DNA from 4 places in the Pseudomonas sp. HLG18 genome. Region 1 is predicted to be linked to each of the others. Evidence: predicted binding sites of a transcription regulator. Region 1 holds the regulator's gene; each other region holds the start of a gene.
The links. Region 1 encodes sigma-54, which starts transcription at its own class of promoters, with help from an activator protein. Its sites were predicted from a motif close to ANTGGCATNNANNTTGCTNT; they were not measured.
Positions count from the first base shown of each region.

Region 2: a site for sigma-54 is predicted at 4,660-4,679, ahead of ACSPX5_RS03840 (circularly permuted type 2 ATP-grasp protein). Genes of this name have one in related genera too.
Region 3: a site for sigma-54 is predicted at 3,813-3,832, ahead of ACSPX5_RS02655 (flagellar basal body rod protein FlgF). Genes of this name have one in related genera too.
Region 4: a site for sigma-54 is predicted at 4,772-4,791, ahead of flgB (flagellar basal body rod protein FlgB). Genes of this name have one in related genera too.

Region 1 is NZ_CP195831.1:6,182,703-6,190,395, forward strand. It holds gene ACSPX5_RS28210 (class II fumarate hydratase) at 1-366, shown strand, start outside; gene ACSPX5_RS28215 (hypothetical protein) at 394-834, shown strand; gene ACSPX5_RS28220 (superoxide dismutase) at 836-1,447, shown strand; gene ACSPX5_RS28225 (ZIP family metal transporter) at 1,477-2,370, shown strand; gene ACSPX5_RS28230 (HPr family phosphocarrier protein) at 2,408-2,683, opposite strand; gene rapZ (RNase adapter RapZ) at 2,699-3,556, opposite strand; gene ptsN (PTS IIA-like nitrogen regulatory protein PtsN) at 3,559-4,023, opposite strand; gene hpf (ribosome hibernation-promoting factor, HPF/YfiA family) at 4,035-4,343, opposite strand; gene ACSPX5_RS28250 (RNA polymerase factor sigma-54) at 4,417-5,910, opposite strand; gene lptB (LPS export ABC transporter ATP-binding protein) at 6,097-6,822, opposite strand; gene lptA (lipopolysaccharide transport periplasmic protein LptA) at 6,822-7,367, opposite strand; gene lptC (LPS export ABC transporter periplasmic protein LptC) at 7,354-7,693, opposite strand, start outside.
Region 2 is NZ_CP195831.1:794,920-802,612, reverse strand. It holds gene ACSPX5_RS03860 (acetyl-CoA C-acetyltransferase) at 1-22, opposite strand, end outside; gene ACSPX5_RS03855 (c-type cytochrome) at 606-1,433, shown strand; gene ACSPX5_RS03850 (transglutaminase family protein) at 1,448-2,257, opposite strand; gene ACSPX5_RS03845 (alpha-E domain-containing protein) at 2,254-3,204, opposite strand; gene ACSPX5_RS03840 (circularly permuted type 2 ATP-grasp protein) at 3,217-4,626, opposite strand; gene ACSPX5_RS03835 (ribonuclease E inhibitor RraB) at 5,104-5,451, opposite strand; gene ACSPX5_RS03830 (hypothetical protein) at 5,659-5,892, opposite strand; gene speE (polyamine aminopropyltransferase) at 6,109-6,984, opposite strand; gene ACSPX5_RS03820 (PLDc N-terminal domain-containing protein) at 7,120-7,311, opposite strand; gene ACSPX5_RS03815 (hypothetical protein) at 7,383-7,693, opposite strand, start outside.
Region 3 is NZ_CP195831.1:556,539-564,231, forward strand. It holds gene ACSPX5_RS02635 (amino acid aminotransferase) at 1-526, opposite strand, end outside; gene ACSPX5_RS02640 (4a-hydroxytetrahydrobiopterin dehydratase) at 526-882, opposite strand; gene phhA (phenylalanine 4-monooxygenase) at 1,000-1,836, opposite strand; gene ACSPX5_RS02650 (sigma-54-dependent transcriptional regulator) at 2,060-3,625, shown strand; gene ACSPX5_RS02655 (flagellar basal body rod protein FlgF) at 3,887-4,627, shown strand; gene flgG (flagellar basal-body rod protein FlgG) at 4,673-5,458, shown strand; gene flgH (flagellar basal body L-ring protein FlgH) at 5,512-6,207, shown strand; gene ACSPX5_RS02670 (flagellar basal body P-ring protein FlgI) at 6,235-7,323, shown strand; gene flgJ (flagellar assembly peptidoglycan hydrolase FlgJ) at 7,335-7,693, shown strand, end outside.
Region 4 is NZ_CP195831.1:3,533,598-3,541,290, reverse strand. It holds gene ACSPX5_RS16270 (MFS transporter) at 1-31, shown strand, start outside; gene ACSPX5_RS16265 (flagellar brake protein) at 108-842, opposite strand; gene ACSPX5_RS16260 (flagella synthesis protein FlgN) at 938-1,405, opposite strand; gene flgM (flagellar biosynthesis anti-sigma factor FlgM) at 1,454-1,780, opposite strand; gene flgA (flagellar basal body P-ring formation chaperone FlgA) at 1,941-2,702, opposite strand; gene ACSPX5_RS16245 (chemotaxis protein CheV) at 2,785-3,717, shown strand; gene cheR (protein-glutamate O-methyltransferase CheR) at 3,765-4,592, shown strand; gene flgB (flagellar basal body rod protein FlgB) at 4,833-5,240, shown strand; gene flgC (flagellar basal body rod protein FlgC) at 5,244-5,687, shown strand; gene flgD (flagellar hook assembly protein FlgD) at 5,703-6,431, shown strand; gene flgE (flagellar hook protein FlgE) at 6,462-7,693, shown strand, end outside.

The DNA of each region.
Region 1 (7,693 bases):
GATTCGGTGATCACCATCGCCGGTCAGTCAGGCAACTTTGAACTGAACGTGATGCTGCCGATCATCGCTCAGAACCTGTTGAGCAGCATCGAATTGCTGGCCAACTCCAGCCGTCTGTTGGCCGACAAGGCCATCGCCAGTTTCAAGGTCAACGAGTCGCGTCTCAAGGAAGCGCTGTCGCGCAACCCGATTCTGGTCACAGCGCTCAACCCGATCATCGGTTACCAGAAAGCCGCGGAAATCGCCAAGCAGGCCTACAAACAGGGCCGTCCGGTGATTGACGTTGCGCTGGAACACACCGACCTGTCGCGCAGCCAGCTGGAAGAGTTGCTCAATCCCGAGAAACTCACCGCCGGCGGCGTGTAAGCACCGCAATCGCTTTGGAGGTTCACCATGGAGCACTGGAAACGCACGATCGAACGGGCCAATCGCTGCTTCATGCTGGGCGAACTGATCGACGCCCGCGAGGCCTATCTGCAAGCGCTGGCCCTGGCCCAGGTGCTGTTCGAGCGCTGGGGCGATGCCGACGAAGCGGTGGCGGCCTGCGTTATTTCCCATCACAACCTGGCCGACCTGCATCTGCGCCTGAACCAGCCGGAGGAGAGCGCCGAATACCTGTGCGCGATCCACCAGCGCCTGTTGCAGACCATGCAGGATGAGCGTCTGCGCCCGGCGCTGCGTGAAGCGGCGCTGCGCCAGAGCAGCAAGACCTATGTCGAGCTGCTCAACTTCATCAGCGAGCACGGCGAATACCCGCGCACCCAGCGTCTGCTGCACCCGGATACCGGCAATGCACGCCGCGTGCCTGCTCAATATCACCATGGAGTCCACTGATATGGCCTTTACCCTGCCAGCACTGCCTTATGCCTACGACGCACTGGAACCGCACATCGATGCGCAGACCATGGAGATTCATTACACCAAGCATCACCAGACCTACATCAACAACCTGAACGCCGCAGTCGAGGGCACTGAATACGCCGAGTGGCCGGTGGAAAAGCTGGTGGCCAGCGTTCAGCAACTGCCGGAAACGTTGCGTGCGGCGGTCATCAACCAGGGCGGGGGTCATGCCAACCATTCGCTGTTCTGGGAAGTGATGGTGCCCAACGGTGGGGGCAAGCCGAACGGAGCGCTGGCCAGGGCGATCGATGAGCAACTGGGTGGTCTCGACAGCTTCAAGGAAGCCTTCACCAAAGCTGCGCTGACCCGCTTCGGCAGCGGCTGGGCGTGGCTCAGTGTCACTGCGGACAAGAAGCTGGTGGTGGAAAGCAGCGGTAACCAGGACAGCCCGCTGATGAGCGGCAACACGCCGATTCTCGGACTCGACGTGTGGGAACACGCCTACTACCTGCGTTATCAGAACCGCCGCCCGGAATACATCAGCGCGTTCTACAACGTGATCAATTGGCCTGAAGTCGCTGCGCGTTATCAGGCTGCGCTGGTTTAGGTCGTCTATAAAACACTCCAGGGCTGACTATGGGCACTGAAACACTGGCGATCGGAAGTGGGCGTATGTTCCGTTACGCATTCGGGTCGCTGCTGCTGTTGGCGGGCATGACCTTGCTGGTGGCTCACGGACTCGAATGGCTGAACCTGGAGCCGAAACTGTCCCGGGCATTGCAGGGCGGTGCGATCTGCGCTCTTGGTACGGCACTCGGGGCGGTTCCGGTGCTGGTGATCCGCAACATGCCTCAGGTGTTAGGCGATACGCTGTTGGGGTTTGGCGCTGGCGTGATGCTGGCGGCGACCGCGTTTTCGCTGATCGTGCCGGGGATTGCCGCCGCAGAAAGCCTGGGGCTGAGCCCTTGGGGCGCCAGTGGTCTGATCTGTTTCGGCATCATGCTCGGTGCTTTCGGCCTGTATCTGGTGGACCGCAAGTTGTCCGGCGCGTCACCGGAGATGCTGATCGGCAGTGTCGAGCATCCGGTGATTCCCCCACGGATCTGGCTGTTCGTGTTTGCCATCATTGCCCATAACATTCCGGAAGGCATGGCCGTCGGCGTCAGCGCTGGCGGCGGCATGCAGGACGCTGACAGCCTGGCGATGGGTATCGCCTTGCAGGACGTGCCGGAAGGGCTGGTGATTGCGCTGGTGCTGGCCGGGGCAGGGATGTCGCGGGTCAATGCGTTTCTGATCGGGGCGGCCTCAGGTCTGGTCGAACCGGTGTTCGCCCTGCTGTGTGCGTGGCTGGTCAGCCTGGCGGAATTGTTGTTGCCCCTGGGATTGGCGCTGGCGGCCGGGGCAATGTTGCTGGTGGTGACCCACGAAGTGATCCCGGAGTCGCGACGCAATGGTCACGACAAGCTGGCGAGTCTGGGATTGCTGATGGGGTTCTGTCTGATGATGGTGATGGATACGGCGTTGGGATAAGTATGGCGAGAGAGAACGCTCTCGCCAAAATGGACTTTCAGCCGCCTTCGTCGAAGTAGTTGTTGATCAGGGCGACGAGTGCATCCATGGCTTCCTGTTCCTGATGACCCTCGGTACTCAGGTAGATTTTGGTGCCCTTGCCGGCCGCGAGCATCATCATCGCCATGATGCTTTTGCCATCAACCGTGGTTTCGGGGGTGCGACCTACTCTGATCGTGCAGTCGGGATACTGACCCGCCACGCCCACGAACTTTGCCGACGCCCGGGCATGCAGTCCCAGTTTGTTGATGATTTCGATTTCCAGAGCAGGCATCGCGGTGTGAATCCTTTAGCTGAGGTCGCGGTGGCGGACCTGGACGTTTTTCAGGGTTTTCTGCAGGGCCTGACCCAGACGTTCGGTCAGGTAGACGGAGCGGTGATGCCCGCCGGTGCAGCCAATGGCAATGGTCACGTAGGCACGATTGCTCGCAGCGAAGCGCGGCAGCCATTTGAACAGATAGGCGTAGATGTCCTGAAACATCTCTTCGACTTCCGGCTGCGCCGCCAGGTACTCGGCCACCGGCTCATCGAGCCCGGACTGTGCGCGCAGCTCCGGTTTCCAGTACGGGTTGGGCAGGCAGCGTACATCGAACACCAGATCCGCATCCACCGGCATGCCGCGTTTGAAACCGAACGACTCCACCAGAAATGCCGTGCCCGGTTCAGGCTGGTTCAGCAGCCGCAGCTTGATGGTGTCGCGCAACTGATACAGGTTCAGATTGGTGGTATTGACCTTCAGGTCGGCCAGATCGGCGATGGGGCCCAGCAGGGCGGTTTCATCGTCGATTGCCTCGGCCAGCGAACGGTTGGCGCTGCTCAGCGGGTGACGGCGACGGGTTTCCGAGAAACGCTTGAGCAGGGTTTCTTCGTCGGCGTCCAGGTACAGGACGTCGCACTGGATGTGTCGACTGCGAACTTCTTCAAGCAACTCCGGGAAGCGCGAGAGGTGGCTTGGCAGGTTGCGTGCATCGATCGATACCGCGACCAGTGGTTGAGACAGTTCAGTATGAATCAGCGCGCGCTCCGCCAGCTCCGGCAACAGGCCGGCCGGCAGATTGTCGATGCAGTAGTAACCGTTGTCCTCAAGGACATCCAGTGCGGTGCTTTTGCCCGAGCCGGAACGGCCACTGACGATGATCAAGCGCATGTTTAGTGCCCGTTTTGCTCGTCCAGGACAACCTGATACAAGGCTTCGTTAGTCGTGGCGCGACGCAGTTTCTCGCGCACTTCCTTGCGGTCGAGCATGCTGGCGATCTGGCGCAGCAGCTCCAGGTGCGCATCGGTGGCAGCTTCCGGGACCAGCAACACGAACAGCAGGTCGACCGGTGCGCCATCGATGGCATCGAAATCTATTGGGGCTTCCAGGTGCATCAGGGCACTGATGGGCGATTCACAGCCCTTGAGGCGACAGTGGGGAATGGCGATGCCGTTGCCAAAACCCGTCGAGCCGAGTTTTTCACGGGCAATCAGCGCCTCGAAGACATCTTGCATCTCCAGATCCGGGACTTCCCGGGCGATCAGGTTGGCAATTTGTTCGAGGGCTTTCTTTTTACTGCCGCCCGGCACGTTCACCAGGGAACGGCCGGGGGTCAGGATGCTTTCAAGTCGGATCATGGGGGTGGGGGTTATCGACCGGTAGCGCCCTGGAGCAGGCTCTGGGTCTTTTCCTTATGCTTTTTGAGTTGTTTATCAAGCTTGTCGGTCAGCGCGTCGATCGCTGCGTACATATCGGTATGTTCCGCGTTTGCGACGACCTCGTTGCCGGGAATATGCAGCGTGGCTTCGATTTTCTGCTTCAGCTTTTCGACGCACATCGTGACTTGCACGTTGGTGATCTTGTCGAAATGTCCCTCAAGCCTCTTGAGCTTTTGCTCAACGTACTCACGGAGAGGTTGGGTAACTTCCAGTTGGTGTCCACTGATGTTGACTTGCATACAGCTTCTCCTTCGTTGCCAGTGCATAAAGCGGCAGGCCGAAGAGCCTGCCACTGGAACGCTGTAACGTGGCTTACATCAACCGCTTGCGTTCGCTCGAAGGCGCGATTCCCAGGGATTCGCGGTACTTGGCGACGGTGCGGCGAGCCACCTGAATGCCTTGTGCCTCCAGTAAACCAGCGATCTTGCTGTCACTCAACGGCTTTTTCTGATTTTCCGCGGCGACCAGTTTCTTGATGATCGCGCGGATCGCCGTGGACGAGCATTCGCCGCCTTCGGAGGTGCTGACATGGCTGGAGAAAAAGTATTTCAGTTCATATATGCCCCGCGGGGTATGCATGAATTTTTGCGTGGTCACCCGGGAAATCGTCGACTCGTGCATACCCACCGCTTCAGCGATGTCGTGCAGCACCAGTGGCTTCATGGCTTCGTCGCCGTACTCCAGGAATCCGCGCTGATGTTCGACGATCTGAGTGGCTACCTTCATCAGGGTTTCGTTGCGACTCTGCAGACTCTTGATGAACCAGCGGGCTTCCTGCAACTGATTGCGCATGAAGGTATTGTCGGCGCTGGTGTCGGCGCGGCGCACGAAACCGGCGTATTGGGCGTTGACCCGCAGGCGTGGCACGGATTCCTGGTTCAGCTCGACGAGCCAGCGCTCGTTGTCCTTGCGCACGATCACGTCGGGTACCACGTATTCGGCTTCGGTGGACTCGATTTGCGAGCCGGGGCGCGGGTTGAGGCTCTGGACCAGTTCGATGACCTGGCGCAGTTCATCTTCCTTGAGCTTCATGCGCCGCATCAACTGGCTGTAGTCGCGGCTGCCGAGCAGGTCGATGTAATCGGTGACCAGACGCTTGGCTTCCGCCAGCCAGGGGGTCTTGGTCGATAGCTGGCGCAATTGCAGCAGCAGGCATTCACTCAGGTTGCGGGCGCCGATGCCGGCGGGTTCAAACTGCTGGATGCGATGCAGGACGGCTTCGATCTCGTCCAGCTCGATGTCGAGTTCCGGATCAAATGCGTCGAGGATTTCTTCGAGGGTTTCGTCGAGGTAGCCCTGATTATTGATGCAGTCGATCAGGGTGACAGCGATCAGGCGGTCGGTGTCGGACATCGGCGCCAGGTTCAGTTGCCACAGCAAGTGGCTTTGCAGGCTTTCACCGGCAGAGGTGCGGGTGGTGAAATCCCACTCGTCGTCATCGCTGCTGGGCAGGCTGCTGGCGCTGGTCTGGTAGACATCTTCCCAGGCGGTGTCCACAGGGAGTTCGTTGGGGATGCGCTCGTTCCATTCGCCGTCCTCGAGATTGTCGACCGTCGGCGCGGTTTCCTGATAGGAAGGTTCCTGGATCTCGGTGTTGGGTTTCTGTTCGGCGTTGTCGGCCAGCGGGTCGGAATTGTCGAAGTCGTCGCCGTCTTCCTGGCGTTCGAGCATCGGGTTGGATTCCAGCGCCTCCTGGATTTCCTGTTGCAGATCCAGGGTCGACAATTGGAGCAGGCGGATGGCCTGTTGCAGCTGCGGTGTCATCGTCAGCTGCTGGCCCATTCTCAAGACTAGCGATGGTTTCATGGCAGGGGCTTAACACCTTATTCGCCGGCGCTATGCGCCATCCACTACAGGGCGCCGGAGCGCCAAACTTAAGCAAATTATATGCCTGAAACTGTCGTGTTTGCCTAGAGCGCTGTAACAATAAAAGCCTATAAAAATGCGCTTCAACGTTACAGCACCCGGACGGCCGCTCGAATACCGTCGCGCTTACAGGCGGAACTCGTGACCCAGGTACACTTCCTTCACCAGATCGTTGGCGAGGATGGTCGCGGAGTCGCCTTCGGCAATCAGTTGGCCGTCGTTGACGATGTAGGCTGTTTCGCAAATATCCAGCGTCTCGCGGACGTTGTGGTCGGTGATCAGCACACCGATGCCCTTGGCCTTGAGGTGGTGGATGATCTGCTTGATGTCGCCCACGGAGATCGGGTCGACACCGGCGAATGGTTCGTCGAGCAGAATGAACTTCGGTGCCGTAGCCAGTGCGCGAGCGATCTCCACGCGGCGGCGCTCACCACCGGACAGGCTCATGCCGAGGTTGTCGCGAATGTGGCTGATGTGGAATTCCTGCAGCAGGCTTTCCAGCTCCTTGCGACGACCGGCCTTGTCGAGCTCCTGACGGGTCTCGAGGATGGCCATGATGTTGTCGGCGACCGACAGTTTGCGAAAGATCGACGCTTCCTGCGGCAGATAACCGATACCGGCTTTCGCGCGACCGTGCATGGGCTGGTGACTGACGTCCAGGTCGTCGATCAGTACGCGACCCTGATCGGCCTGAACCAGGCCGACGATCATGTAGAAGCACGTGGTCTTGCCGGCGCCGTTCGGGCCGAGCAGACCGACGATCTGACCGCTGTCAATCGACAGGCTGACGTCGCGCACGACCTGGCGGCTTTTATAGGCCTTGGCCAGGTGCTGAGCTTTCAGAGTTGCCATTACTGGGTTTTCTCGTCGGTTTTCTTCTTCGGCTGGATCACCATGTCGATGCGCGGACGCGCTTCGGTGACCTTGCTGCCAGTGGCTCGACCGGCGCTGGCCAGTTTTTTCACCGTGTCATAGACGATTTTCTCGCCCTGAGTGGTGTTGTTGTCCTTGTCGACGACTTTTGCCTTGTCGATCAGCACGACGCGGTTCTGCGCAGCGTGGTACTGAATCGTCACGCCCCAGCCCTGGACGGGTTTGGCATCACCGGCAGTCTGCAGCTGCTCGAAGTAGGCGAGGTTGCCCACCGAAGTCACGACGTCGATGTCACCGTTAGGCGCACGGGTCATGGTCACGGTGTTGCCTTTGACGATCATCGAGCCCTGGGTGATGATCACATCGCCCTTATAGGTCGCGATGCCATTCTTGTCATCGAGCTGAGCGTCGTCAGCCTGGATGCGGATCGGTTGCTGACTATCGTTCGGCAGAGCCCAGGCGCTCACGCTTCCCAGTGCTGCGCCCAGACTGAGCAAAATAGGGAGGGTTTTAACGAGCCTCATACTGTCCTCTTACGTTCGATAGCAGGTGTATCCTGCTTTCCTTCAAATACGCTTTCATTCCCACGCCGGTCGATACACCGCCAGCGCCGTCGATTCTAACGGGTTGCTGGGTCTGCGCATATTGCTGCTGAGGGAACACCGTCATTCGGGTGCTGGTGATCAGGGTGTCGCGGTTCTTTTCGTCGGTACGCTTGATCCGGACCGAGTCGATCAGTTCGACTTCGGTGCCTCCGGAGTTCACTTCGCCGCGCTCGCTGGTCACGTGCCACGGGAAGTCGGTGCCGCGGTACATGTTCAGGTCGGGCCGGGTGACCAGTGTAATGTCG
Region 2 (7,693 bases), 940 kb from region 1:
CGAAAATCAAAGCTTGGGTCATGACGTTCTCGAACCTGTGCGGTGAGTGAAATTCGTGCCTCCACTCTTGGCCGGGGGGCTTTCGGAATCAATGACCACAGCGCTCAATGACGTTGACGCGCACGCTCAGACGGACGGTCATTCCCGGCCAGGTTAACCGGTTCAGGTCGCCAAGCTGTCTAGCAAAAGGGCGGCAAAGAAGCTGGCAATGGGCCTCATGCCTTTTTAATCGCGTTCAGCAGCAAATACATATGAAATGGATCTAAGCCAAGCGTGACGCGGGCCCTAAGGTGAACATGTACGTCGTTGTCGTCGGGTTTTGCCGAGGCAGGCGTTCTTCAACAGGAAGTGCAGCGCTTGCCATCATGGACATGCAGGCAGGCATCAGGAAATAACAATAAAGGCGGTCAAGCCATGTTCAAACAACCGAAAGTTCGTCAAGCAGGGCTCATTCTTTTCGCCACGACGCTGCTGTTGATATTGCCGAATCTGACCAAGGTCATCGGCTGATTCAAGCGGCAGGTATTGCGTATCGCCACTGAAAATGTGACTGGCCCGCTACCCGGGCCAGCGTGGCTGTGCCAACCTTTACGCACTTCCACGACATGGACGGCGATCAATTGAAAACGCTCATTCTCTTTGGGGCCATGCTGCTGAGCCTGCCCCTGTCTGCCGCACAGCTGAATCTGGAGCTGGGCGCGAACAGCCGCACCTGGCAGACCGAGGAATTGCTCAAGCATCCTCAGGTACAAACCCTCACGATCAAGAATGATGTGTCCTACAAGAAGGACATGACCTATCGCGCCGTACCCGTGGCCGCATTGCTGACCGGGATCAAACCGCAAGATCACCTGCAGGCGGTGGCACTGGACGGTTTCGCCGCCGAGCTGGCCGCTGCACCGCTGCTCAACACCAAAGGTTCCCGCGCCTGGCTGGCCATCGAAGACCCGGCCCACCCATGGCCGCCGCTGTCGGAAGGCAAGCACAGCGCCGGCCCGTTCTATCTGGTGTGGACCGATCCCCAGGCCGGCAAAATCAGCCCGGAACAATGGCCGTTCGAAGTCGCCAGCATCAAGCGTATGGCGCCGGTGGCCGAGCGCTTCCCTGCCCTGCTGCCGGATCCTGCGTTGAAGGCCGACGACCCGGTGAATCAGGGGTTTGCGCTATTCCAGAAGAACTGCCTGGCCTGCCATCGCCTGAATGGCGCGGGCGATGCGCAGTTCGGGCCTGACCTGAATATTCCCTACAACCCGACCGAGTATTTCGGCGCGGACTTCCTCAAGCGCTACATCCGCGATCCGCAGAGTTTGCGCCAGTGGCCGCAGGCGAAAATGCCGGGGTTTTCCGCCGAGGTGTTGCCGGATGCGGATCTGCAGAAACTGATCGGGTATTTGCAGCACATGGCCGGGCGCAAGGTTGCGCCCGGCCAGTAAGCCAGCTACGCCGTTTACTGCTGCTGCACCGAAATGATTGGCGCGGGTGTCGGCGACACCAGCACTTTCGCGTGCATCTGCTCTGACCCGCCGCCCCGGCGCATGCCCCGCACCGGGCAGGCGTCGAGGTAATCCAGCCCCACCGCCAGTTTCAGATGTCGCTCCGGCCGCGCCAGTTCATTGGTCACGTCAAAGCTGTACCAGGCGTCATCGATCCAGGCCTCGGCCCAGGCGTGGCTGGCCAGATGCTCGCAGTCCTCGCTGTACAGATAGCCCGACACATAGCGCGACGGCACACCGAGACTGCGCGCGCAGGCGAGAAACGCGTGGGCATGATCCTGGCAAACACCCGCCCGCCCGGCAAACGCCTCGGCGGCGCTGGTGTCGACTTCGGTGGCGCCCGGCTTGTACGTCATGTGCTGGTTCAGCCCATGCATCAGGTCGATCAGTGCATTGCGGTCCCGTCGCTGCTTGCAGGATTTCTCGGCAAACGCCCGCAATGCCTCGTCAGCCTCGGTCAGCCGGGTAAAACGCAGGAACGGCAATGCCGACTGGCTCTCATGCTCCGCCTCGCGCAACTCGTCGATATCGACCTGACCACGGGCGCCGATGATGATCGCTTCATGGGGCTCGTCCATGGTCAGCACATGCAGGATGTTGCCGAACGGATCGAGCTGGGCGCGTACCGGGCGCGGCAGGTCGAGCTGCCAGCTCAGCACATGCTGACGCTCGCTGTCGTGAGGTGTCAGGCGCAGGTACTGGATGCTCGCCCGCACCTGATCTTCGTAGTGATAGGTGGTCTCGTGGCTGATGGAAAGTCTCATGCGGCCTCCAGGTAGGAACTGTGAATGGCGTTGCCCAACTGGCGCACCAGCGGGATGAACTCGGTAAGCCAGGCGTGAAGCCCTTCCTCGAGGATTTCGTGGATACCGGTGTAGCGCAGGCGTGCGTCCATTTCCGCCGCCAGCCGTTGCGCAGGACGACCGTTGGCCCCCGGCAGTTGCGCGAGAATCTGGTCGATCTCTTCCGTGCAGGCCCGCAGCGAACGCGGCACGTCGGCGCGCAACAACAGCAGCTCGGCCACATGCCGGGCGCCAGGTGCGTCGCGGTAGATCTCGGTGTAGGCCTCGAACGATGACAAGGCTCGCAACAAGGCGCTCCATTGGTAATAGGCATGGGCGGTGCCGTCGCTGACAGCTTCCGCCTGATCGCCAGCCATTTCGTAACGGGCGTCCAGCAGGCGCAAGGTGTTGTCCGCCCGCTCGATGAAGGTGCCCAAGCGAATGAAACGAAACGCGTCATTGCGCATGATGGTGCCGTAGGACGCGCCCCGAAACAGGTGCGAACGCTCCTTGATCCACTCGCAGAAACGGCTCATGCCGTAGCGACTGAGGCCCTGATTGGCGATCCCGCGAATCTCCAGCCAGGTGGCGTTGATGTTCTCCCACATGTCGGCGGTGATTCGCCCGCGCACCGCGTGGGCGCTGGCTCGCGCCGCGCCGAGACAGCTGTAGATGCTCGCCGGATTAGCCGCGTCGAGGGCGAAGAAGTGCAGCAATCGCTCGGCATGCAATTCGCCGTGGCGTTCCAGGTAATCGTCCAGCGTGCCGGTGATCAGCAACGGCATCGCCAGTTCGTGCAAACCGTCGCCACGGCCGTCCTGCGGCATCAGCGACAGCGAATAGCTGACATCGAGCATCCGTGCGAGGTTTTCCGCCCGCTCCAGGTAACGCGACATCCAGTACAGATCCGAGGCAGTTCTACTTAACATGGCAGGCTTCCTTCAATCCTCGACCACCCAGGTGTCCTTGGTTCCGCCGCCCTGGGATGAATTCACCACCAGAGAGCCTTCACGCAGGGCGACACGGGTCAAACCGCCGGGTACGACCCGGGTTTCACGACCGGACAATACGAACGGGCGCAGGTCGATGTGGCGCGGCGCAATGCCGTTTTCGACAAAAGTCGGACAGGTCGACAGCGACAGCGTCGGTTGCGCGATGTACGCGTGGGGCTTGGCCTTGATCCGCTCGCGGAACGCATCGATTTCCGCGGTCGTCGCCGCCGGCCCCACGAGCATTCCGTAACCGCCGGAACCCTGGGTTTCCTTGACCACCAGATCCGGAAGATTGGCCAGCACATGGGAAAGTTCAGACGGGTTGCGGCATTGCCAGGTCGGCACGTTCTTCAGGATCGGCTCTTCGTCGAGGTAGAAACGGATCATCTCGGTGACGAACGGGTACACCGATTTGTCGTCCGCCACGCCGGTGCCGATGGCATTGGCCAGCACTACATTGCCGGAGCGATACGATGACAGCAGCCCTGGTACGCCGAGCATCGAATCCGGGCGGAAGGCCAGCGGGTCGAGGAACGCGTCGTCGAGCCGGCGGTAGATCACGTCCACCGCTTTCGGGCCGTCGGTGGTGCGCATGAAGACCTTGTCGTCGCGCACGAACAGATCGGCGCCTTCGACCAGTTCCACGCCCATTTCCCGGGCCAGGAACGCATGCTCGAAAAACGCGCTGTTGAACCGGCCCGGCGTCAGCACCACGACGCTCGGGTCGTCGATCGGGCTTGAGCTTTTCAGGGTGTCGAGCAGCAGGTTCGGGTAATGGTCGATCGGGGCGATGCGCTGGGCCGCGAACAGTTCAGGGAACAGGCGCATCATCATCTTGCGGTCTTCGAGCATGTAGCTCACGCCGCTGGGCGTACGCAGGTTGTCCTCGAGTACGTAATAGGTGCCGTCGCCGTCGCGCACCAGATCGACGCCGGAGATGTGCGAATAGATATCGCGGTGCAGATCCAGCCCCTGCATCGCCAACTGATATTGCTCGTTGGCCAGCACCTGCTCGGCAGGAATGATCCCGGCCTTGATGATGCGCTGCTCGTGGTAAAGATCGGCGAGGAACATGTTCAACGCCTTGACCCGCTGAATACAGCCGCGCTCGACGATCCGCCATTCACTGGCCGGAATGCTGCGCGGAATGGTGTCGAAGGGAATCAGACGCTCTGTCCCCTGCTCGTCCCCGTAGAGCGTGAAGGTGATCCCGGCGCGATGGAACAGCAGATCGGCCTCGCGTCGCCGCTGGGCCAGCAGCTCGTCAGGTGTCTCGGCCAGCCAGCGGGCAAACTCCCGGTAATGCGGGCGGATCTGGCCGCCGGCATCGTACATCTCATCAAAATAGGTGCGGATCATGCCGTACTCCTTGTCACTCCGGACATACAGGCCTTCGCAAGGCCCGTGCCATCGGCATAAACGCTTTGATTTCAATCGGTTGGATATTCACGCCACACGCACCGCACCATTCCTGTGCGGCAAATGCCCCAACCTGATCGCCCCCGCTTCATTGCGACGCAGTCCCGTCGCCTATCACCAGCATAGTCAGAGTTGATTTCACTGCCCGGCGCCGGCTGCGGATAATCCGCGCATCCGCTGCAAAAACGTCGCTGACGAAGTACGCAGCCTCACTGATCCGGCTTGCCTCGGCAGCCCTCCCGACCGTAACCCTGACCGGTTCCCTCTCCTTCCGGTCTTCCCTTTCAGCCACCCCCTCAGGTGGCTTTTTTTTGCGCCGGATTCTTGTTTCAGGGTTTTGCCATGGAGCGTTCAGGAGACAGAAACGACAACGGCCGACCCGAAGGTCAGCCGTTGCTCGACGTGTTGCGAGAGTGATCAGTTCAAACGGTGCCGGTTGCGGATCTCCTGTTTCACGCCCCAGCCTTCGATAATACCGCCCAAGGGCTCGACCACCGCCGAAAAGCCCTGCTCGAAATCGCCAATGTCGTCGTAGGTTGCGTACATGACCTTGCTCAATTCCAGGGACCACGCGCCGTCGTCGCGCGCACTGACCTGGGCATTGATGGATTCACCGCGAAATTTGCCTGCCGCCCTGCGCGCCCGCTCCTCGTCCGGGAAAATGGCGTAGAACTCGATGGGATGGAATCGGGAAAAATCGAAACCGCCTTCTTTCATGCGGCGCAGTACGTTGCTGCTGATGTCTTCTTGATAGGCTGTGCTCATGAATCGTCCCCCTCGCATAGATGGATAGACTTTCCGTATTCCCGCCCCGGGCCTTTGGCCTAAGTACTTCGGCAACGTGGTTGCACGCGGGAAACAAGCATGTAGCTGACAAGACCAGACCTTAGCGATCCTTTCGCTGATCTCGCTTGCAGAGTAGCCCCAAGATAGAGCCGCTGCCAAGGCCTGGTACATGAAGAAAATGAAGATTCAGATTGGGGTGATGCTGCGGATTTCGATGCTGTTCTGGGTTTTCAGGCTTTTTACGCCGGCATCGGCGGTGCGCCCTTCCAGATCGTTCAGGTCAAGCTCGGCGGCGACCGGCAGCAATCGTTCCTTGATGAGGCGGGCTGCCCGTTCATGGCTGGGGCATTCCTCGCACTCGAAGACTTCGTCGATCGTTTCACCGTGATCGTCCACGAAAGTGACTTTCCACTTTGACATCGGAGCCTCCTCGAACAAACCCGCAAATGGGCTTACATCTATCTCGACTTTTGTCAGGATTGATCGTTCAAAAGGTTTACATCCGCCGAACATGAAAAAAAAGCTATCCATGTGGGAGCGGGCTTGCTCGCGAAAGCGAACGACCAGTCAACTCTACGTTGAATGATAAGACGCCTTCGCGAGCAAGCCCGCTCCCACAGGGGGTTTACAGTGCTTTTAGTCGTTGCTTGGCTTGTTTACCGCTTGCAGCACGTATTGCGGCAAGGCGAAGGCGCCGATGTGGATTTCCGGGTTGTAGTAACGGGTGACGATGCCGCTGCCGATGAAGCGTTGTTGCAGAACCTCACGGCTCAGCTTGCGGTAGGCCGGGTTGGTCGAGCCCCAGGCGAAGGTCATCGAACCGCCGATGTAGGTCGGCACGGCCGCCTGATAGAAGTGCCAGTCCGGGAACAGGCTACGCAGGCGGCCGGCGGTGGTTTTCACTTCTTCGATCTGCATGAACGGCGTGCCGTTCTGGGTCACGAGGATGCCGCCCTCGTTCAGGCAGCGGTGGCAGGCCTGGTAGAAGTTTTCCGAGAACAGCACTTCGCCCGGGCCGATCGGGTCGGTGGAGTCGGAAATGATCACGTCGAACTTTTCAGTGGTGGTCGCGACGAAACGCATGCCGTCGTCGATCACCAGGTTCAGGCGTGGGTCGTCGTACGCGCCTTTGGAGTGGTTCGGCAGGAATTCCTTGCACATATCGACCACGGTGCCGTCGATCTCGACCATGGTGATGTGCTCGACGCTGGCGTGCTTGGTCACTTCGCGCAGCATGCCGCCGTCGCCACCGCCGATGATCAGCACGCGTTTGGCGGTGCCGTGGGCGAGGATCGGCACGTGCGTGAGCATTTCGTGGTAGATGAACTCATCGGCTTCGGTGGTCTGAATCACGCCGTCCAGCGCCATCACCCGGCCCATGCGCGGGTTCTGGAAGATCACCAGGTGCTGGTGCTCGGTGCGCACTTCGTGCAGCAGTTTTTCCATGCGAAAACGCTGGCCGTAGCCTTCGTAGAGGGTTTCCAGGTATTCGCTGGTCTTGGTGACGGTCATGGTGAAGTGCTCCGATGAATGCGCGGGCGCCAATCGTCAGGTTCGATTGCCCGGGAAAGGCGCGCATTCTACGTTGCCGAAGATGACAGGTCGAACCTCAGTTCATCGGCCCCGCGCAATCCTTGGTGCGAACGGTCAGATCCGCACATTGCCCCGCGGCCCGGCAATCGCCCAGATGATCAGGCCCAGCACCGGCAGGAGGATGATCAACAGCACCCAGAGGATTTTCATCCCGGTCTCGGCGCCGCTCTTCAGCACGTTGATGATCGCCCAGATATCGAGGGCAAGAATGATCAGGCCGATCAGGCCGTTGAACGTGGAACCCATGGTGTCGCTCCAGAATAGTGGCATGCACTTTTAGGATAGACGGTCGCGCGCAGGGTTCCCTTTTATTGCGTTCAGACGTGCACGGCGACCTTCAGGGCTTCCAGCGACGGCGCAGCGGCGATGCCGACTTCGGCACACAGTTCCAGCACTCGCGGCACATCGTTGCCGTAGACCAGCACCACTTGCAGCTCGTCGTCGAGCAACTGGCTGAAGTTCATCAGCGTGTAGCCGCCGTTTTCCTTGTTCAGGCTGCTCATCTGCACCTGGATGCGGTTGAGCGCGGTCAGCGCTTCGGTCTTGGCCAGTTGCTTGGGCTTGAGGTTGAACTCGACGCCCGGGCCGAACGAAGCAACGATCTGCGCGAACAGATCAACGTAGGTGT
Region 3 (7,693 bases), 700 kb from region 1:
GCACCACATCACCTTTCGGCACTTCATTGAGCGCGGCGAGCATTGCATCGACGTCGAGACGGTTGTCGCTGCCGACGTACGGGTAATGGCTGATTTTGACCCCGGCAGCCGCGAAAATCGTTTCGTGGATCGGCCAGGTCGGGTTGCTCAGCCATACGCCTTTGCCCGGCAGGCATTGCGCGATGAAATCCGCTGCCAGACGCAGGGCACCCGTGCCGCCCGGGGTCTGGGTGGCGCCGGCACGTTGCTCGGCGATCAGTGCCGAATCGGCACCGAGCACCAGCTCATTGATGACTTTGCCGAACAGCAGATTGCCATGGCCACCGATGTAGGTCTTGGTGTCCTGGCTCTCGACCAGACGCGCCTCGGCGATTTTCACCGCCTCGGGGATCGGCGTCAGGCCCTGGGCATCCTTGTAGACGCCCACGCCGAGGTCGAACTTGCGCGGGTTGGAATCCTGCGCGTAGGCCTCCATCAGGCCGAGGATCGGGTCGCCGGGCACCCGGCCGATGGCGTCGAAGTGCATTACTTGCGTCCTTCTGCAGTCTTGGCCACTTCGTCAGTGCGCGCGGCCATGATGAAGTCGTTGCGGTGCAGGCCTTTGATCGAGTGGCTCCACCAGGTCACGGTGACTTTGCCCCATTCGGTCAGCAGGCCCGGGTGATGACCTTCGGCCTCGGAGATCTCGCCGACGGCGTTGGTGAAGGCCAGAGCGTGCTTGAAATTCTTGAACAGGAAGACTTTTTCCAGCTGCATGATGCTGTCACGCACTTCGATGTTCCAGTCAGGGATCTGCTTGATCAGGATCGGCAGTTCTTCATCGCTGACTTGTGGGGCATCGGCACGGCACGCTTCGCAATGGGCTTGGTTCAAAGTGGACATGGTTTGATTCCTGAGATCGGATGTCTTTTTTATAAGAGCTGTTACGGTCGTCAATGTCGTCACGCTAAACCAAAGCCGCGACGACTGACAGACTCACTTGTAAGTAAAAGCCACGGTTCACGCAGCTTTTGGTTTCGGTGGAAACTTCGGTGCGTGCAGACCCAGCTGCATGCCTTGCTTGACCATGGCCATGATGTCTTCGTGAGCCAGGTCGAACAGGCGCTTGAGGTTCGGCAGGACAAAATACAACGGTTGCAGGATGTCGATGCGGTACGGCGTGCGCATGGCTTCCAGCGGATCGAAGGCCTGATGCTCGGGCTCGTCCGACAGCGAATAAACGGTTTCTTTCGGCGAAGAAAGGATGCCGCCGCCGTAGATGCGTTTGCCTTGCGGGGTGTCGACCAGGCCGAACTCGATGGTCATCCAGTACAGACGCGCCAGATAAACGCGTTCTTCCTTGGTCGCTTGCAGGCCGAGCTTGCCGTAGGTGTGGGTAAATTCGGCGAACCACGGGTTGGTCAGCAGAGGGCAGTGGCCAAAGATCTCGTGGAAAATGTCCGGCTCTTGCAGGTAGTCCAGTTCTTCACGGGTGCGAATGAACGTGGCCACCGGAAACTGCTTGCTGGCGAGCAATTCGAAAAAGGTCTGGAAGGGGATCAGCGCCGGGACGCGGGCAACCTGCCAACCGGTGGTCTCGCCGAGCACCTTGTTGATCTCGCCCAGTTGCGGGATGCGGTCGTGGGGCAGGCCGAGTTTTTCGATACCGTCCAGGTATTCCTGGCACGCCCGACCCTCGATCACTTTCATCTGGCGGGTGATCAGCGTGTTCCACACCGCGTGTTCTTCGGCGGGGTAGTCGATAAAACCTTGCGCATCGGGCTCGCGGGCCACGTATTGCGTCTGCTTCATACTGCTCTCCTGCGAGGGGAATTCGTTCTTGTTATGTCCTGCGATGGACTGAGAAATACCCCAGCGCGTGCCGTGTTGCACCAGGTTGATGGCCGGTCAGGCAGGAAAAGTCTCTTTGAGTCGTAAATTTTTCGTTACGATTTGTGCGATAAGTCGTGATTACGGTGATTGGCGGGTTTGAAATGGCCAGTGTCTGTCACATAATCTTGACGACTATCTTGCGGGCGGCAGAGAAAAATCCGCCCCTTTACCTGTTTCGGGCCTTTATATGCGTATCAAAGTCCACTGCCAGAACCGTATCGGCATTCTGCGCGACATCCTCAATCTGCTGGTGGAGTACGGGATCAACGTCGCCCGCGGTGAGGTCGGCGGTGAACACGGCAACGCGATCTATCTGCATTGCCCGAATCTGATCAACCTGCAGTTCCAGGCGCTGCGACCGAAATTCGAGGCCATCGCCGGGGTCTTCGGTGTCAAGCGTGTCGGGTTGATGCCCAGCGAGCGCCGACACATGGAGCTGAATGCGCTGCTCGGTGCGCTGGAGTTTCCGGTGCTGTCGATCGACATGGGCGGCTCCATCGTTGCCGCCAACCGGGCGGCGGCGCAGTTGCTCGGGGTTCGGGTCGACGAGGTGCCGGGGATTCCACTCTCGCGTTATGCCGAAGACTTTGACTTGCCGGAGCTGGTGCGCGCCAACAAATCGCGAATCAACGGCATGCGGGTCAAGGTCAAGGGCGACATCTTTCTGGCCGACATCGCCCCGCTGCAATCGGAGCACGACGACAGCGAGGCCATGGCCGGTGCCGTGCTGACCTTGCACCGGGCGGACCGCGTCGGCGAGCGCATCTATAACGTGCGCAAGCAAGAGTTGCGTGGCTTCGACAGCATCTTCCAGAGCTCGAAAGTGATGGCGGCGGTGGTGCGCGAAGCCCGGCGCATGGCGCCGCTGGATGCGCCTCTTCTTATTGAGGGTGAAACCGGAACCGGCAAGGAGTTGCTGGCGCGTGCCTGTCACCTGGCGAGTCCGCGCGGGCAGTCGCCGCTGATGGCGCTCAACTGTGCGGGGCTGCCGGAGTCGATGGCCGAGACCGAGCTGTTCGGCTATGGCCCCGGCGCCTTTGAAGGGGCGCGGGCCGAAGGCAAGCTCGGATTGCTTGAGCTGACGGCGGGCGGCACGCTGTTCCTTGATGGCGTTGGCGAAATGAGCCCGCGCTTGCAGGTGAAATTGCTGCGCTTCCTGCAGGACGGCTGCTTCCGGCGTGTAGGCAGTGATGAAGAGGTTTATCTGGATGTGCGGGTGATCTGCGCCACCCAGGTGGATCTGTCGGAGCTGTGTGCGAGAGGGGAATTTCGCCAGGATCTGTATCACCGTTTGAACGTGCTGTCGCTGCACATTCCGCCCTTGCGCGAATGCCTCGACGGTTTGACGCCGCTGGTCGAGCACTTCCTCGATCAGGCCAGCCGACAGATCGGTTGCCCGCTGCCGAAACTGGCGCCGGCGGCAATGGACCGGCTCAGTCACTACCATTGGCCGGGCAACGTTCGGCAACTGGAGAACGTGCTGTTTCAGGCGGTGTCGCTGTGTGATGGCGGGACGGTCAAGGCCGAACATATTCGTCTGCCGGACTATGGCGTGCGTCAGCCGCTTGGCGACTTCTCGCTGGAGGGCGGGTTGGACGAGATTGTCGGGCGCTTCGAGAAAGCGGTGCTGGAGCGACTGTATTCCGAACATCCAAGCAGTCGGCAGCTGGGCAAGCGGCTCGGGGTTTCGCACACCACGATTGCCAACAAGCTGCGTGAGTACGAAGTCGGCAAGGAGTCAGGCAACGTCTGATCACGCCCACGCAGATCGTTCCCACGCTGATCCCCCCACGCAGTGTGGGAACGATCAATTGATAAGGGTCAGGTGTTTGCCGCCAAGCGGCATGACACCGCCGGTTTTTCGTCTTCGATACATTTCCCCAAACCCCGCCATTTCCCTCAAGTCCTTTGTTTATCGGGTCCCTGGCCGCCAGAAAAAAGTTGGTCTGCAAATTGCTTGTGGGTCAGCAGTACAGCGGTGGGCGGCAAACGTCCGGCATGCAGAGGAAAGAGTGTGGACAAGTACCTTTATGTGGCAATGACCGGCGCCAGCCAGAACGCACTGGCGCAAAAGGCTCATGCCAACAACCTGGCGAACATCTCCACCAATGGTTTTCAGCGCGACCTGGAGCAGGCGCGTTCGATGCCGGTGTTCGGTGACAGCTTTCCGGCGCGTGCGTTTGCCATGAGCGAGCGGCCCGCCACCGATTTCACGCCGGGCTCGCTGGTGCAGACCGGGCGTGACCTCGACGTGGCCGTCAGCGGCAACGGCTTCATTGCCGTGCAGAACCCCAACGGCGGCGAAAGCTACGTGCGCACCGGCAGCCTGAACATCGACGCCCTCGGCGTACTGCGCGCCGGCAACGGCATGCCGGTGCTGGGCAATGGCGGTCCGATTGCCATTCCACCGGAGCAGCAGGTGGAAGTCGGTGAAGACGGCACCATCAGTATCCGTGCGATGGGCGAAGGCCCGCGCGTCATGGCCGAAGTCGACCGGATCAAACTGGTCAACCCGGACATCAAGAACATGAACAAGGGCCTGGACGGTTCGATTTACACCAAGGACGGCCAGCCTGCGCCGGCCGACGCCAACGTCAAACTGGTGTCGGGTTTCCTGGAGTCGAGCAACGTCAATGCCGTGGAAGAGATGACCTCGGTGCTGGCCCTGGCCAAGCAGTTCGAGTTGCACGTCAAGATGATGAACACCGCCAAAGACGACGACCAGGCCATGGCTCGGGTCTTGCAGATCAGCTAATTATCAGAACGTCGCGCCGTAAAACAGGCGCACGAGGAGAATCGAATGCTTCCGGCTCTATGGGTTGCCAAAACCGGTCTGTCCGCCCAGGACACCAACCTGACCACCATTTCCAACAACCTGGCAAACGTGTCGACCACGGGTTTCAAACGTGACCGCGCCGAGTTCCAGGACCTGCTGTATCAGATCAAGCGTCAGCCAGGCGCCCAGTCGACCCAGGACAGCGAACTGCCGTCGGGTCTGCAAGTGGGTACCGGTGTGCGCATCGTCGGCACCCAGAAAAACTTCACCGCCGGTAGCCTGCAAACCACCGAGCAGCCGCTGGACATGGCCATCGATGGTCGTGGCTTCTTCCAGATCCTGCAGCCGGACGGCACCACGTCCTACACCCGTGACGGTACTTTCCACCTCGACTCCAATGGCCAGATCGTCAACGCCAGCGGTTTCGCGCTGGAGCCGGCGATTGTCATCCCGAACAACGCCCAGACCTTCACTGTCGGCCGCGACGGCACCGTATCGATCACCGTTGCCGGCAACCCGGCCGCCCAGGTGATCGGCAACCTGCAAACCGCCGACTTCATCAACCCGGCCGGTTTGCAAGCGGTGGGCAACAACCTGTTCCTGGAAACCGCCGCTTCCGGTGCGCCGCAAGTCGGCACTCCGGGCCTGAACGGTTTCGGCACCACCCTGCAGAACACCCTGGAAACCTCCAACGTCAGCACCGTGGAAGAGATGGTCAACATGATCACCACCCAGCGCGCGTACGAGATGAACTCCAAGGTGATCTCCACCGCCGACCAGATGCTCTCGTTCGTAACGCAGAATCTGTAATCAAGTCTATGAGGCGGTCATGAGGCCGCCTGCAACACCGTGAGGTAAGGGTCATGAAGCGCTTCGTATCTGTTCTGGCATTGGGTGGGGTGGTCTCGCTCGCGGGCTGCGTCGCTCCGACGCCCAAGCCCAATGACCCTTACTACGCTCCGGTGTTGCCGCGTACGCCGTTGCCGGCGGCCGCCAACAACGGCTCGATCTATCAGGCCGGTTTCGAACAGAACCTGTACAGCGACCGCAAGGCGTTCCGGGTCGGTGACATCATCACCATCACCCTGAACGAGAAGACTCAGGCCAGCAAGAACGCCAACTCGCAAGTGGCCAAGAACAGCAAGACCGGCATCGGCCTGACTTCGCTGTTCGGCGGCAGTGGCACCACCAACAACCCGTTGGGTGGTAACGATCTGAGCCTGGACGTCGGCTACAGTGGCGACCGTGCGACCAAGGGCGACAGCAAGGCGGCCCAGGGCAACACCCTGACCGGTTCGATCACCGTGACCGTCGCCGATGTGCTGCCCAACGGCATCATCGCCGTGCGCGGCGAGAAGTGGATGACCCTCAATACCGGTGATGAGCTGGTGCGGATCGCCGGTCTCGTACGCGCCGATGACATCGCCACCGACAACACGGTGTCGTCGACCCGGGTCGCCGATGCGCGCATCACCTATTCGGGCACCGGTTCGTTTGCCGATGCGAGTCAGCCAGGCTGGTTCGACCGTTTCTTCCTCAGCCCGCTGTTCCCTTTCTAGGTGGCTACGTTGAATTTCAAGAGCCTCATGCTCGCTGCGGCGTTGATGTCCGCAGCCTTTGGTGCCCACGCCGAGCGGCTGAAAGATATCGCCAGCATTTCCGGCGTGCGTTCCAACCAGTTGATCGGCTACGGCCTGGTGGTCGGGCTTAACGGCACCGGCGACCAGACCACGCAAACCCCGTTCACCCTGCAGACCTTCAACAACATGCTCTCGCAGTTCGGCATCAAGGTGCCGCCGGGATCGGGCAACGTGCAGCTGAAAAACGTCGCGGCGGTGTCGGTCAGTGCCGATCTGCCGGCGTTCGCCAAACCGGGTCAGCAGGTCGACATCACCGTTTCGTCCATCGGTAACTCCAAGAGCCTGCGCGGCGGCACCCTGTTGCTGACCCCGCTCAAGGGTATCGATGGCAATGTCTACGCCATCGCTCAGGGCAACCTGGTGGTCGGCGGTTTCGATGCCGAAGGTCGTGACGGTTCGAAGATCACCGTCAACGTTCCGTCGGCCGGTCGCATCCCGGGCGGAGCCTCGGTTGAGCGTTCGGTACCGAGCGGTTTCAACCAGGGCAACAGTCTGACGCTGAACCTCAACCGTTCCGACTTCACCACTGCCAAGCGCATCGTCGACAAGATCAACGACATGCTCGGCCCTGGCGTCGCCCAGGCCATCGATGGCGGCTCGATTCGCGTCACTGCGCCGCTCGATCCGAGCCAGCGCGTCGACTATCTGTCGATCCTGGAAAACCTCGAAGTCGACCCGGGTCAGGCGGTGGCGAAAGTCATCATCAACTCGCGTACCGGCACCATCGTCATCGGCCAGAACGTGAAGGTGTCGCCGGCCGCCGTGACCCACGGCAGCCTGACCGTGACCATCACCGAAGACCCGATCGTCAGCCAGCCGGGCCCGCTGTCCAATGGTCAGACGGCCGTGGTCCCGCGCTCGCGTGTGAATGCTCAGCAGGAAGCCAAGCCGATGTTCAAGTTCGGCCCGGGCACCACCCTCGACGAAATCGTGCGTGCGGTGAACCAGGTCGGCGCGGCGCCGGGTGACCTGATGGCCATTCTCGAAGCACTGAAGCAGGCCGGCGCGTTGCAAGCCGACCTGATCGTGATCTGAGGACCGCACTCATGGATATGCGCAAAAGCGGTCTGGTCAGCAGCAGCGATTCGGGTTCGTACTCCGACCTCAATCGTCTGAATCAGCTCAAGGTTGGCGACAAGAACAGCGACGGGAACATGCGCAAGGTGGCGCAGGAATTCGAATCGCTGTTCCTTGGTGAGATGCTCAAGTCGATGCGTTCGGCCACTGAAGCGCTGGGCCAGGACAATCCGCTCAACACCCCGGCAGCCAAGCAGTATCAGGAAATGTATGACCAGCAACTGGCTGTTTCCCTGTCCCGCGAGGGCGGTGGTATCGGCCTGGCCGACGTGCTGATGAAGCAGATGTCGAAGAACAAACCGATGGCGCCGGGTGAGGCCGCTGCCGC
Region 4 (7,693 bases), 2.6 Mb from region 1:
GGCTCCGGACATCAGTGGTGCCAGGCCTTGATGCTGAAAAAACATCGGGCATAAAAAAAACGGGCAGTCGTTGCAAGCGACTGCCCGTTTTTTATGGCGCGTACGAATCAGAGATCGTCTTTGTCGAAGCGCCGTGCTTCACGTTGTAACTGATAGACGAAACGCTCGACGTTGCGCGCTGCCGGGCCGCTGATGTTGTGAAAGCGCAGGCCGGCGAAGGTGATGTTGAGTTTTTCTTCGAAGTGCAGGTAACGCAGCTCGACCGAGGTCGGTTGGTTGCCGAACAGCGGCGCGGCGATCAGGCGATCGTAGACCTGGCCCAGTTGCAGGCGGTCGGTGATGTCGCCTTCGAAGCGCAGCTTGCAGCCGGTGGCAGAGATATCCAGCAGTTTGCCGCCGATTGGTGCCTTGAGCTTTTCGCCACCCAGTTCGACGCTAACCAGATCGGTCAGCTTCAGGGCTGCGCGGAAGGCATTGCGGCGCTGGTGATAAACCACTTCGGTGGGCAGGTCGCCGGTGTAGAAGCGATCGCCACTGGATTCTTCGATGTTCAGCGTGCCGTTGCATTCCCAGGCAATGCGCACGCCGTCATGAAAGCCTTCGACCTTGAACGGCTCGCCGGCGAGCAGGAAGCGCTCGCCATCGCGCGGGATCATTTCGTCCAGGGCAATGCTGGCGTTTTCCCGGTCGACCTTGATCAGGTAGCTCTGGAAGCGCTGGCTGCGTTCGTGGAAGGTAATGATCAGCGGATCGTGGCTCTCTTGCAGCTGGCGCAGATTGCTGGAGATCTCCAGGGGCGTGGTAAGCACCTTTGGGGGCTGCGGAGCGTCATCATTGGACACGTTAAATCAATCTCCAGACAAAATTTGACTACGGCTGGCCAGTATTTTGCCAGCATGTATCGCGCGTTGATAGGGCGCAAGAATAGAAGAAAGAATCACGCCTGACTGAGCGCGCGCGGTTTCTGCAGTTTGGAGAAGGTGCCGCTGGCGTCGTAGAGCGCAGGAGGCTCGCCGCCGGTAAGGATTTTCAGCTGATTGGCCGTGGCGGCCTGCTGCATCACGATCGATTGGCCGTTTCTGGCGTTGGCCGCCTGGCACTGGGCGATCAGGTCGGTCAGTACATCGCTCTGGCTCAGCAATTGCTCGCCGATGCTCGACTGGCTGGCCAGTTGTTCGAGACCCTGGCGGTCGAGCGACAGGTTGAGACTGGCGAGGATTTCGCTGCGTTTGCGGCCATGCTGTTCGAGCAGAATGATCAATGCCTGTTTGCGTGCCAGAATTTCTTCCAGCAGTGGCATGTCGCGACCGTGCAAGGCGAGGGACTCGGTATGCAGTAACTCCAGCAGTTGTTGAGCTGGAGCAAAGTCGTCGGTGATCAGTTGCAATAAATTAGTGTCGTGCATGGCTGGCCTTGGGTTTTAAGCGTCCAAAAGCCTGGCGCAGGCCGAGGCCTAGCGCTGGGCTTCGAAGTTGAGCAGTTTGCTGGCTACACGGTTGCTGTCGACTTTATAGCTGCCATCGGCAATCGCTGCTTTCAACTCGGCCACGCGGGCTTTGTCGACTGCAGGCTGATCGCGCAGCTTGTCAGTGACCTTCTGCAACTGTTGAGCCTCATTGCTGAGGTGTACCGATTCCCCGCTTTTTGCGGTACTGGCCTGTTCGGCCGGGGTATTCAGCGGCGCGGAAGTGCCGGTTTCGGCGGATTCCTTGGGCGCGCTGGTACGTGTACTGCCCGTAAGTGACGAGGAGCTGTTCAAACGGCTGAAATCGATGACCATGTTAAAAACCTCTGGGAATTTGGACGCTTGCCATGTTCTCGGCCATCCCCTGGAAAACTTTAGGCTCTTTTACCAATGAGCCTGCATGCGCCGCACAGATCCTGCTGCGGCACAGTTTAGGGAACAGCCGGGGTCGGCGCCAGTTTTCTCCTTGCCTGTTTTACATGGCCACTTCCACCTGGCCCGGCGCCATGACCTGCGCCTTGATGACCCGCTGGGAGTTGAGGTTTTTCACGCGAATCTGTTCTTTCAGGCCGCCGTTGGACAGGGCTTCTCCGGGCATGCGCACGGCGAGCGTGCCGCTGCGGGCGGTAATCACCACCTGATCGCCTTTGCGAACGACTTCTGCCTGTTCCATGTGCACCAGGGTCAGCACCTGGTCGGCGACCGTTGGTCGGGTCAGTTTTTGCCCGATGGCTTCGTCTACCGACGTCAGGAAACCCTGATTGATCTGGCTGACGTCATGCTCGCGCAGCGTCACGTCCTGAGGCTCGATTATCCCCGCGCGCTTGAGGGGGCGAGTGGTGGTCACGACCTCGCGAAACAGGCGGACTTGAGCGGGCACGAACACTGTCCAGGGAGACGCGCCTTCACAGCGGACCTTGACGGTCACACGACCCAAAGGACGCCCCGGACTCTCCAGGGAGGCTGTCAATTCCTTGTCGCACATAGGCATGCGCATGCGCGGATCGAGCTGCTTGACCTCGATTTCGTAACGGCCTTCCGTTTGACTGGTAGCCAGATAGTCTTCTACGGTGAATTCAAGAAAGCCCTGAGTGACGCCGATAAGCATGTCAGGCAAGGTAACCGCATCAGCACTGGCAGGGCTGCCCGCAAAAAACAGGCAAACGGCGGACGCCGCGCAAAGTCCTCTGCGGATAGGGGATGTCAGGCGTCGGAAAAATGTCGTTTGAATGTTCATACGAGTTAAAAAGCAAGCGCCGTGCCGTTTAGCAATGAATGTGCGTCGCAACAACACTTGGCGTTGGTGTAGGAGTCTGGGCATGGCTGGTGTAATGGATTCGGTGAACCAGCGCACGCAACTGGTAGGGCAGAATCGCCTGGAGCTGCTGTTGTTCCGTCTCGACGGCCAGCAGCTCTACGGGATCAACGTGTTCAAGGTTCGGGAAGTGCTGCAATGCCCGCAACTGACGCTGATGCCCAAGTCCAGTCCTGTCGTGTGCGGGGTGGCGAATATCCGGGGGGCGACCATTCCGATCCTTGATCTGGCAATGGCGACCGGTTCCGGGGCGTTGAAAGACAAGAACAGTCCGTTCGTGATCATCACGGAATACAACACCAAGACCCAGGGTTTCCTGGTGCGCTCGGTGGAACGTATCGTCAACATGAACTGGGAAGAGATCCATCCGCCACCCAAGGGGACCGGTCGCGATCATTACCTGACCGCTGTGACTCGGGTGGACAATCAGTTAGTCGAAATCATCGACGTCGAAAAGGTGCTGGCGGAAGTCGCACCGACACCGGAAGCGATTTCGGTCGGCGTGGTGGATGTCGAGACCCAGAGCAAGGCGCTGTCGCTGCGGGTACTGACGGTCGATGACTCGTCGGTGGCGCGCAAGCAGGTGACGCGTTGCCTGCAGACGGTCGGTGTCGAAGTGGTGGCGTTGAACGACGGCAAGCAGGCGCTGGATTACCTGCGCAAGCTGGTCGATGAGGGCAAGAAGCCGGAAGAAGAGTTCCTGATGATGATTTCCGACATCGAAATGCCGGAGATGGACGGGTACACCCTGACGGCGGAAATCCGTGGCGATCCTCGCATGCAAAAGCTTCATATCATCCTGCATACTTCGTTGTCGGGTGTGTTCAACCAGGCGATGGTCAAGAAGGTCGGTGCCGATGACTTCCTGGCCAAATTCCGTCCTGATGACCTGGCATCCCGGGTAGTCGACCGGATCAAAGCAGCAGATATCAGCTAGGGGCCTTTTGCCCCTGGCGTTCAACACGATTTAAGAGGCGGCATCATTTGTCTACGGGTAATTTGGATTTCGAACAGTTCCGGGTCTTCCTGGAAAAAGCCTGTGGCATTTTGCTCGGTGAAAACAAGCAGTACCTGGTGTCGAGCCGTCTCAACAAACTGATGGAGCAGCAAGGCATCAAGTCCCTGGGTGAGCTGGTACAGCGCATCCAGACACAGCCGCGCAGCGGTTTGCGCGAGCAGGTGGTCGATGCCATGACGACCAACGAAACCCTGTGGTTTCGCGACACCTATCCGTTTGAAGTCTTGAAGAACAAGGTGCTGCCCGAGGCAATCAAGGCGGCTCCCAACCAGCGTCTGCGGATCTGGTCGGCGGCCTGCTCGTCGGGTCAGGAACCCTATTCGCTGTCGATGTCGATCGACGAGTTCGAGCGGACCAACATCGGTCAGTTGAAGATGGGCGTGCAGATCGTCGCCACCGATCTGTCCGGCAGCATGCTGACCAACTGCAAGACCGGCGAGTACGACAGCCTGGCGATCGGTCGCGGCTTGTCCGCCGATCGTCTGCAGCGCTACTTCGACCCGAAAGGGCCCGGACGCTGGGTAATCAAGGCGCCGATCAAGAACCGGGTGGAATTCCGCTCGTTCAACCTGCTCGACAGCTACGCAAGCCTGGGCAAGTTCGACATCGTGTTCTGCCGCAACGTGCTGATCTACTTCTCCGCCGAGGTGAAGAAAGACATCCTGTTGCGCATTCACAGCACGCTGAAGCCGGGCGGCTATCTGTTCCTTGGCGCTTCCGAAGCGCTGAACGGTTTGCCGGATCATTACCAGATGGTCCAGTGCAGCCCGGGAATCATCTACCAGGCGAAGTGATCAAGACCGGCAACACAAGAAACGGGAGTCCTCAGGGCTTCCGTTTTTTTATGCCTGAAGGTTTTGCCGTTGGCGGCAGGCGGCAGAAAAGCGGCAGCCGGCGGAAACCGGTTGCCGCTTTTCTGGCATTGCCGCGTCGTCTGTTCAGTGCAAAGCCCCGTAATCCGGGGCTTTCTAAAGCTGGCACGACGCTTGCTATAACCCTGTTACGAAAAATCCGGTCACCTGAAGGTTCCCGACATGAGCATCAGCTTCGATAAAGCGCTCGGCATTCACGAAAAGGCTTTGGGCTTCCGCGCCCAGCGTGCCGAAGTGCTGGCCAACAACATCGCCAACGCCGACACCCCGAACTACAAGGCTCGGGATCTGGACTTCTCCAAAGTGCTCGAAGCACAGAGCCAGAAGAACGCCAATGGCACCATCGCCCTGAACATGACCAACAGCCGTCACATTGAGGCTGAGGGCCTGGGCAATGGCGACGAGTCGCTGATGTATCGCACGCCGATGCAGCCGTCGATCGACCAGAACACCGTGGATGCCCAACTGGAACAGTCGAACTACGCGCAAAACGCCGTCGGCTTCCAGGCCAGCTTCACGCTGCTCAACAGCAAATTCAAAGGGCTGGTGTCAGCCCTGCGCGGAGAGTAATCCATGTCCCTGTCCAGCGTTTTCAACATTGCCGGCAGCGGCATGAGCGCCCAGACCACGCGTTTGAACACCGTGGCTTCGAACATCGCCAACGCCGAGACCGTCTCGTCGAGCATCGACCAGACCTACCGTGCCCGTCACCCGGTATTCGCCACCATGTTCCAGGGTGGTCAGAGCGGCGGCAGCAATTCGCTGTTCCAGAACCAGGACGCGGCAGGTCAAGGCGTGCAGGTCCTGGGCGTGGTCGAAGACCAGAGCAACCTCGAAGCGCGCTACGAGCCGAATCATCCGGCAGCCGACGCCAAGGGCTACGTCTACTACCCGAACGTCAACGTGGTGGAAGAAATGGCTGACATGATTTCCGCGAGCCGGTCGTTCCAGACCAACGCCGAAATGATGAACACCGCCAAAACCATGATGCAGAAGGTACTGACCCTCGGTCAGTAATAAGGGGCGACTGCCATGAGCGTTACCGATACCACCAGCAGCCTGACGATGAAGGACATACTGGCCAACTCTTCGAAGAAGACCAGTAGCACCACCGCCGGCGGCATTGCTTCGGCCACCAACAGTGCGACCGGCGGCCAGGCCCTAGGCAAGGATGCGTTTCTGCAACTGCTGGTGACCCAGCTGAAGAACCAGAACCCGCTCGACCCGCAGGACAACAGTGCATTCGTTGCGCAGTTGGCGCAGTTCAGCAGCCTCGAGGGCATCACTACCCTCAACAGTACCGTCAGTTCGCTGGCCGGCAACTACAACTCCTCGCAAGCGTTGCAGGCGTCGTCGCTGGTCGGCCGCAATGTGATCGTGCAGACCAACACGGTTCAACTGGACGATCCGAGCAAAGGCATGACCGGTTCGGTCACCGTCCCGTCGTCGATTGCCGGCGGCACCGTCACCATCACCGACAGCAGTGGCGCGACGATTCGCACCATCGATCTGGGCAGTCGCGCCGCAGGTGCCGCGAGCTTCACATGGGACGGCAAGGACAAGGACGGCAACCTGGTGAAAACCGGTAACTACACCGTCAAGGCCAACGCCTCGATCAATGGCACCGCGACCGACCTGGCGACCTATCTGCCAGCCACGGTCACCAGCGTGACCATCAGCCAGACCGGCGGTGAGCTGATGCTCAACCTGTCCGGCAAGGGCACCGTTGCTCTGTCCAAAGTACAAACCATTGGTATATAGAGCCGACTAACCGGCACAAAGGAGTGGAATATGTCTTTCAATATCGGCCTTAGCGGTCTCTATGCAGCCAACAAGCAACTGGACGTGACCGGCAACAACATCGCCAACGTCGCGACCGCCGGTTTCAAATCCTCCCGCGCGGAATTCGAAGACGTATATTCGTCGACTCGTCTGGGCAGCGGCAGCAAGGTCATCGGTAACGGTGTGCGCCTGGCCAACGTTTCCCAGCAGTTCACCCAGGGTGACATCAACAACACCGGCAACGTGCTGGACATGGGCATCAACGGCTCCGGCTTCTTCACCATGAGCAACAACGGCTCGATTTCCTACACCCGTGCCGGTACGTTCAAAGTTGATAACAACGGTTACATCACCAACACCGACTACACCTCGCGCCTGCAAGGTTACGGTGTGGATTCCAACGGCAAGATCCTCAACGGCGTACTGACCGACCTCAAGATCGACACCTCGAACCTGGCGCCGAAGTCCACTTCGCTGGTGACGTCGACGATCAACCTGGACTCGTCCGCGCCGAAGATCATTGATACCGGCGCCAGTGCTGTCGTGTTCGACCCGACCAAGATCGAGACTTACACCAAGCAATTCAGCACCCCGATCTATGACAGCCAGGGCAACTCGCACGTCATGGATCAGTACGTGGTGAAAACCGGTGACAACATCTGGAAGGTATACACCCTGGTGGACGGTCGTAACCCGGATGCTACCGGCAGCGATCCGAAAACCACCCCGCCAGTTGCATCCACCATGACGTTTGACTCGAGTGGCAAACTGACTCAGATCAGCACGCCTGACCCGGCGAACCCGGGGACCCCGATCATCAGCAGTGACCTGGTCCTGAGAAACTGGAAGCCGGGCACCGTGACCAACGGCACCTTTACGCCGAACGGCGCGGCCGCCAACCCGAATGGCGTGACCATTTCCATGGCCAAGACCACTCAGTACAACGCTGACACCGCCCGTTCGATCCCGACTCAGGATGGCTACGCCACCGGCCAGATCACCAACCTGACCATCGACGGTACCGGCACGCTGTTCGCCAACTTCAGCAACAACCAGAGCAAGGCCATCGGTCAGGTCGCGCTGGCCAGTTTCACCAACGAGCAGGGCCTTCAGGCGATCGGCGGCACCAGTTGGAAAGAAACCTATGCTTCGGGTATCCCGGGCTACGACGCGCCGAAAACCGGTACGTTGGGTGAGGTGGTATCCAACTCGCTGGAAGAGTCGAACGTCAACCTGACCAA